Regions from separate parts of the Paenibacillus sp. FSL W8-0186 genome, predicted to be linked through region 3. Evidence: riboswitches for the same ligand, from Rfam matches in the RefSeq annotation. Region 3 holds a riboswitch; each other region holds the start of a gene.
The links. Region 3 has a riboswitch for cyclic di-AMP ahead of MKX50_RS00145 (3D domain-containing protein). Riboswitches for the same ligand answer to the same signal wherever they lie in the genome.

Region 1 (2,323 bases), 890 kb from region 3:
GCCTTTAAATCATGAGCTGGTACGTGAATTTATTGTAGCGGCGCATGGCGATTATGATGAGGTGGCAAGGCTGCTCAAGCAGGAGCCCGCGCTCGTTCATGGGGTCATCGACTGGGGGAGCGGCGATTGGGAGAGCGCCCTCGGCGCCGCGTCGCATACCGGGAATTTCAGCATTGCAAGACTGCTGCTGGCGCACGGGGCACGGATGGATATTTTTGCTGCGGCTATGCTTGGAGAGCTGAACGTTGTTAAAGCGATCATCGAAAATCACCCCGAGACCGTCTATGCCAAGGGCCCGCACGGTATATCGCTGATTCGCCACGCTGAGGCCGGGGGGAATGCCGCCATTTTCGTCTATGAGTATTTAAGTTCATTTCTATCGAAAGAAGTGGTCGGAAAATGATGGTGATGATGAAGGCCATCCAAACGATCCGGGTTCGAAAAGGCAGGGTAAATGAAGTATTGTCTCGCTTCAGGACGCCTTTACCGGTTCATGCTTTTGAGGGCTTCCTGCTCATGGAAGTGCTGATCAAGGATAACAGCCGGGAATGCGACGAGCTGCAGGTTTGCACGACATGGGAGGATCGGCGGTATTTTGACAAATGGTCAACGAGCAGAGCTGCGCGAACGCTGCATAGTAAAGTCAGGGAGCTTAAGCCGGAAGACAGCCCAATCATTGCCTCCGAGCTGGCGACTTATGAAATAACGGCGCAGTATGAGCCGCCTCGCCAAAAGCTTGACCCAGAACGGACCATGACAGGGCGGATGACAGAAAATGACATTAAACGTCAAATTTTAAGAATATTATAATTATTCCAAATCTCTTGTTATTTGCCCTAAGGTTGACAATCTTTGCCGTACACCGTATCATAGACACACGCTTAGTTTCTTGGTGATAGCCGGGAAAGCGGGGGAACCAGTTTTTTTCTTGGGGCGAATCACTCATTCCTATGAGGTGTAGGGTACCATCTTACCCGAGTCCGTCAGCTAACCTCGTCAGCAGTGGATGGGTCTGTTTTAAATCACTAATTACGTCTCTTTAGACCCTGTTTTGGGGTCTATTTTTGTCTTCTGACCCTTGCTGGCGCAGCTGTGTCTAGACCCCCGGTTTGGGGTCTTTTTTTGTTGATTACTAGGAAGGAGGATGTACAAATGACAAAGGCGAAAACGAAGTACATTACGAATCTGGACAGACTGACAATGATTCCGGAGGAAGAGCGGGCGCGTTTGAAACCGATTACGGAGAAGTTCGTATTTCGGGTGAACGATTATTATTTGAACCTGATCGACTGGAACGATCCCCAGGATCCGATTCGTAAGCTGGTTATCCCGAATGAAGGGGAGCTTGAGGAATACGGCCGCTGGGATGCGTCCGACGAGGATACCAACTATGTCGTGCCGGGCTGTCAGCACAAGTATACGACGACAGCTCTGCTGATCGTGTCGGAGGTATGCGGCGCGTACTGCCGATATTGCTTCCGCAAGCGTTTGTTCCGCAATGACGTGAAGGAGGCCATGTCCGATGTGCAGCCGGGGATCGATTATATCGCCAAGCATCCCGAAATCAACAACGTCCTGTTGACCGGCGGGGACAGCCTCATTCTGGCTACGGAAAAGCTGCGGGGAATTCTGGCCCAGCTGCGTGAAATCGAGCATGTTAAGATCATTCGTCTTGGCTCCAAGATTCCTGTATTTAATCCGATGCGCATTTACGAGGACGAGGAACTGCTCGATGTGATCCGCACCTATTCCACGCCGGAGCAGCGCATTTACGTCATGGCTCATATTAACCATCCGCGCGAAATTACGGCGGAAGCGAGACGCGGCTTCCAGGCACTGCATGAGGCTGGCGCGATCGTAGTCAATCAGACTCCGGTGCTAAAAGGCATCAACGATGACCCTGTAGTGCTTGGCGAGCTGCTGGATAAGCTGTCCTGGGCAGGGGTTACGCCTTACTACTTCTTCGTGAACAGGCCAGTAGCGGGGAACCGGGATTTTGTCCTTTCCCTGGAAGAGGTCTACCGCATCGTCGAGGAGGCGAAGGCGCGAACATCTGGTCTGGGCAAAAGGGTCAGGCTGTCGATGAGCCATACGTCCGGCAAGATCGAAATTCTCGCGATCGAAAACGGTAAGGCTTACTTGAAATACCACCAGTCCCGCGACGGGGATTACGGCAAATTGATGATCCTCGATTGTCCGAAGGATGCGTCCTGGTTCGACGACCTTCCCGGTAATGAACAGTATTGGAAGCAGCCGGAGAAGAAGACGGATGAAGTCGTCTCTGTAAACGAGCTGCCCGATTTTCCACAGAAGAGAAAGCGTA
Region 2 (2,323 bases), 310 kb from region 3:
TAGATGGACTTCATGTCATTAGAATAAGAGAAATGGCTAATCACGGCAGGATTCTTGATTTTAGGTCCATCAAACCCATCTAATCCCCTAAAGCATGCATTAAGAGCATAATTAGATACATAAATTCCATTTCGTATTACTATTCTTACAGTTCCGTCCATGTCACGTTTAACTCAATGACCCCTTCGTTCGAGGACAATCGTCCGCCAATCATGGACCAGCTTTCGTTTTTATCGGGATTGTCGCCTTGAATAATAATATTCTTATCGCCGATGGTCTGACCGGAATCATCCAAGTTTTGCGATTTGAAATAATCCTTGTACAACTTGGTAATCGTCGCCATGTCTTCCTCGGTTGAGAAAATCAGCAGCACCGATTTTTTGCCGTCTTTGATTTCAGAGTGGGATGTGCTGATCTTGACATCGTCCGGAAGAGGGAAATCCGCCGGCAAATATTCAGGCCTTTGCTCATCATGGCCTTGGGCTCCGGCAGTCATGTTCTGTACGGCCCCTGTATCTGGCGGTTGTTGTGCTGGCCCGCTTTTGGAGGATTGGCAGGCGCTTAACCCTATCAATACAAGAATGGATAACAGTAAATACATCAATCTGCTGATCTTCACGAATTTTTCTCTCCTTCTCCACGTTCCACGTATTTCCAAACCCTTCCTATATTAATACGTTTTTGCATTTTATCCTACGGTGGATAGGCCCATTTATAATGCCGTTTCACCATCCTAGCCATATACTTTAGACCCGTGCTGCTGCTTCCTTACTCCTAGTCTGCCACGTAGTCAAACCGACGAGGTTATATTCAAAAAAACGAGCCACTCCAAGAGCGTGGGAAATGTAAGCGCACTTTTGAGGCAGGAAGGGTTATTTTTGCGCCAAATCTGGATTCCTTATTTGTTTACAGATACTTTTTTTGGGAGTAAGATTTCATTCATGACGAACTGGTTTATACATTGAATAATCCTTTATCGCTGAATTCTGCAGTCAGAAACGGGGGAACCAGAGGGATGCGCATATGCATGTAAGTCCCAGGGGTGAATCGCTTGATCTGGATCAGGTAAACGTCAAGTGTAGGGCTACTTTCAGGCCCGAATCCGTCAGCTAACCTCGTAAGCGTTACGAAAGAGGAATTTGTCGCGTGCCCAAGTTTTTTTGAGCAGCCGCGGGAAAGGCCAACTTTCCTGCGGCTTTTTTCGTGCGAATGCATGGGATAGGATTACTGGTTTGAACGGATAATGGCTAAACCAAGAGGGTACGATACAAAATGTCCCATATCTCAAACTGGTGGTGGAAATAAGATGTCAATCAAAAGACTGTTGATTGGGCGGCCGTTGAAATCGACGGAATTAGGGGAACAAAAGCTGAATAAGAAGAAGGCGCTGGCCATTCTTTCATCCGATGCTTTATCGTCGGTAGCCTACGGACCGGAGCAAATATTGCTCGTGCTGGTTACCGTCAGTACAGCGGCCTTTTGGTATTCGATCCCGATCGGGGTCGGCGTATTGGTATTATTGACTGCTCTTATTTTATCCTATCGGCAAATTATTTTTGCATACCCTCACGGCGGGGGAGCCTACGTCGTTTCCAAGCAGAATCTGGGGATCTTTCCCGGCCTGATTGCCGGCGGTTCCCTGCTGGTCGATTATATTCTGACCGTTGCCGTCAGCGTGTCTGCGGGGACGGATGCGATCACGTCGGCTTTTCCAAGCCTGCACGAGCATAAGGTCATCATCGCAGTTGTGTTTGTCATTCTCCTCACCTTGCTGAATTTACGGGGTGTTACCGAATCCGCTACGATTCTGGCTTATCCCGTGTATTTATTCGTTATGGCTTTATTCCTGCTGATTGCCGTAGGGCTATACAATATTGCGATGGGCCATGTCCCGCCGGAGCTGCATGCGCCGGTCGGCACGCCTGTGGCCGGCATGACCTTGTTCTTGATCCTGCGCGCTTTTGCCTCGGGAAGCTCGGCCTTGACCGGGGTAGAGGCGATTTCCAACGCCATCCCGAATTTTAAGGAGCCCGCGCCGAATAATGCGGCCAAAACGCTGCTGGCGATGGGAACCCTGCTTGCAATTCTGTTCTCGGGCATTGTATTTCTGGCCTATTATTACGGGATTGCGCCTCATCCGGAGAAGACGGTCGTCTCGCAAATTGCCGAGCATACCTTCGGCAGAAATGCTGTGTACTATTTTATCCAAGGCACGACGGCTTTGATCTTGATCCTGGCAGCCAATACGGGGTATTCAGCTTTTCCGCTGCTGGCTGTGAACCTCGCCAACGACCGGTTCATTCCAAGAATGTTCACGGTACGG
Region 3 (2,323 bases):
GATTTCTCGCGCAGTGGAACAGGGAGTTACGCGCATGATCAACATCGGTTTTAATCGGGAAACGATTCCTACCACAATGAAGCTGGCCGAGAGCTACGACTTCATATATGCCGCCGTCGGCTGGCATCCCCAGGATGCTATCACGATGAAGGAAGAGGATTTGGACTGGATTGCTGAATTATGCCGCCATGAGAAAGTCGTCGCCATTGGAGAGATTGGTCTTGATTATTATTGGGATACTTCACCCAAGGATGTCCAGCATGCTGTATTTCGCAAGCAGATCGGGCTGGCCCGGGAGCTTGGAATGCCAATCGTCATTCATAACCGGGATGCTCATGAGGATACAGTGCGTATTTTGCGGGAAGAGAAAGCCCAAGAAGTCGGAGGAGTAATGCATTCGTTTTCGGGGAGCTGGGAAACGGCCAAATTATGTCTGAATATGGGATTTCATTTGTCCTTCGGGGGCCCGATTACCTTCAAAAACGCTAAGCAGCCTAAAGAGGTGTTGAAACAAACACCGCTCGACCGGTTATTGATTGAAACGGATTCCCCTTATTTGACTCCACATCCACATCGTGGAAAGAGAAATGAGTCCGCCTATGTCCATTTAGTGGCAGAGGCAGCCGCTGAATTAAAAGGGTTGTCCTTCCAAGAAATTGCAGAAATCACAACCCGAAATTCACTGGAACGATTTTCCATTCGGTGAAATCGGGAGCAAAAGCGGTGAAAAGAAGAGATTTCTGGAAAGATTAATGCATTTTAATTTAAAACACCGAGTCTATTACATTTTTTTAACCTTTTTCTTAAGAAAACGTTCTTGATTCGTCCTTTACAACATGCATTGAAACAGGATAGAATCTTTTCAGTGATCGATTTGGCCGAGTTTGGCGTATTGCCTATGGCCATCGAATCATGTTCCAGAACCAGTCTCGCTGAGTCTCCGTAGAGGAGAACGGGGGAACCGGATACGGCTTGGTGAATTGTTTTCATTTTCAACGTTGCCGTATTTGATTTCTTTGCAGGATCTTTGGGGTGAATTCGAGGTCATTGCGCCATGAGCGAATGAACCGAGAAAGGGCGGCTCTCTTCGTCCGAACCCGACAGCTAACCTCGTAAGCGTGTCAAGAGAGGCAACTTCGTGCATCCTATTACACCAAGACCTACAGGAGCCACGAAAGAGTTGCTCTAACTCTTTCTTCCGGCTTCTTTTGTTTTGAATAATTGTAATAGGGTCATCATACTGTTGTAAAACAGGAGGTGACAATTGCCGACCAGACTGGGGCAGGATGCGGGATGCTGCAGTTCTAGCATTCCGTAAAAAACGGAAATAGTCACGTCAACATCTCATCATGCATTGACCTAGGGCGGGACTATGAAGGAGGACGGAAAGTGGGCATTTTCAAGAAAGAAGAGACCCATGAATCACGCTCATCCAGTATGTCTTACGCATTGCGATGGAAGCATGAGAACCTACGTCAGATATCGGTCGTCACGTTGTTAACTGTTGCAGCGATCATCGTTATTCTGATTTGGCTGAACGGCAACAGCAAGAACATTTATTTGGTGGTAGACGGGAAGATCCAGGAGATCGAGACCCGTAAATCTGTAGTGAATCAAGTACTGGATGAACATTCCATCGTGCTGGGCCAGGGTGATAGCATATCACGGCCGCTTGAGAGCTCCCTGAAGAAAGGGGACCGGATCGTTATCGTAAGGGCGGTTCCGGTGCAAGTCAACGTGGATGGCAAGACAAAGTCGCATTTAACGACTCAATCCAGTGTACAGGGCATTATCAACGAGCTTGGCATTACCGTAAACCCGGATGACAAGATCACTCCGGATTTAAGCAGCAAAGTTACTTCCGATCTCCAGATCAAAGTGGTGCGCGTATCCAAGCATACAGTACAGACGAAAGAGACCGTGCCATTTGCCGTCGTCAAAACCTCGGATCCTAATCTGGAGAAGGGGCAGACGAAGGTGCTGCAGCAGGGTAGCGAAGGAGTAGTTGTACATCACATCGAAAAAGTGTATGAAGACGGAAATTTCGTATCCAAGCGTTGGCTGAGCAAAGAGATCAAGACGAAAGCTCAGGACAAAGTAGTCGCTGTAGGTACGAAGCCTAAGCCCGAGGCTGTGCTCGCCGCTAATATTACCCGCACTGCGGATAAAGTGGATATCAGTGGAACGACAACCAAAGGCGGCGTCTCATTTAAATATAAAAAAGTGCTTAAAGACGTCACACTAACCGCCTATTCCGCCGAAGAGGATGGAATCGGTACGAAGACCGCCTCCGGGACACGTGTAACGGAAGGCAGAACGATCG

Region 1: it holds a riboswitch for cyclic di-AMP, as region 3 does, so the genes downstream of both, MKX50_RS21525 (KamA family radical SAM protein) here and MKX50_RS00145 (3D domain-containing protein) in region 3, are expected to answer to the same signal.
Region 2: it holds a riboswitch for cyclic di-AMP, as region 3 does, so the genes downstream of both, MKX50_RS01535 (APC family permease) here and MKX50_RS00145 (3D domain-containing protein) in region 3, are expected to answer to the same signal.

Annotation. Positions count from the first base shown of each region.
Region 1 covers NZ_CP150207.1:4,792,917-4,795,239, reverse strand. Annotated here, with positions in the region: gene MKX50_RS21535 (ankyrin repeat domain-containing protein) at 1-403, shown strand, start outside; gene MKX50_RS21530 (antibiotic biosynthesis monooxygenase) at 409-810, shown strand; cyclic di-AMP (ydaO/yuaA leader) riboswitch at 869-1,015, shown strand; gene MKX50_RS21525 (KamA family radical SAM protein) at 1,153-2,323, shown strand, end outside.
Region 2 covers NZ_CP150207.1:338,110-340,432, forward strand. Annotated here, with positions in the region: gene MKX50_RS01530 (hypothetical protein) at 146-619, opposite strand; cyclic di-AMP (ydaO/yuaA leader) riboswitch at 968-1,140, shown strand; gene MKX50_RS01535 (APC family permease) at 1,307-2,323, shown strand, end outside.
Region 3 covers NZ_CP150207.1:29,704-32,026, forward strand. Annotated here, with positions in the region: gene MKX50_RS00140 (TatD family hydrolase) at 1-706, shown strand, start outside; cyclic di-AMP (ydaO/yuaA leader) riboswitch at 921-1,135, shown strand; gene MKX50_RS00145 (3D domain-containing protein) at 1,390-2,323, shown strand, end outside.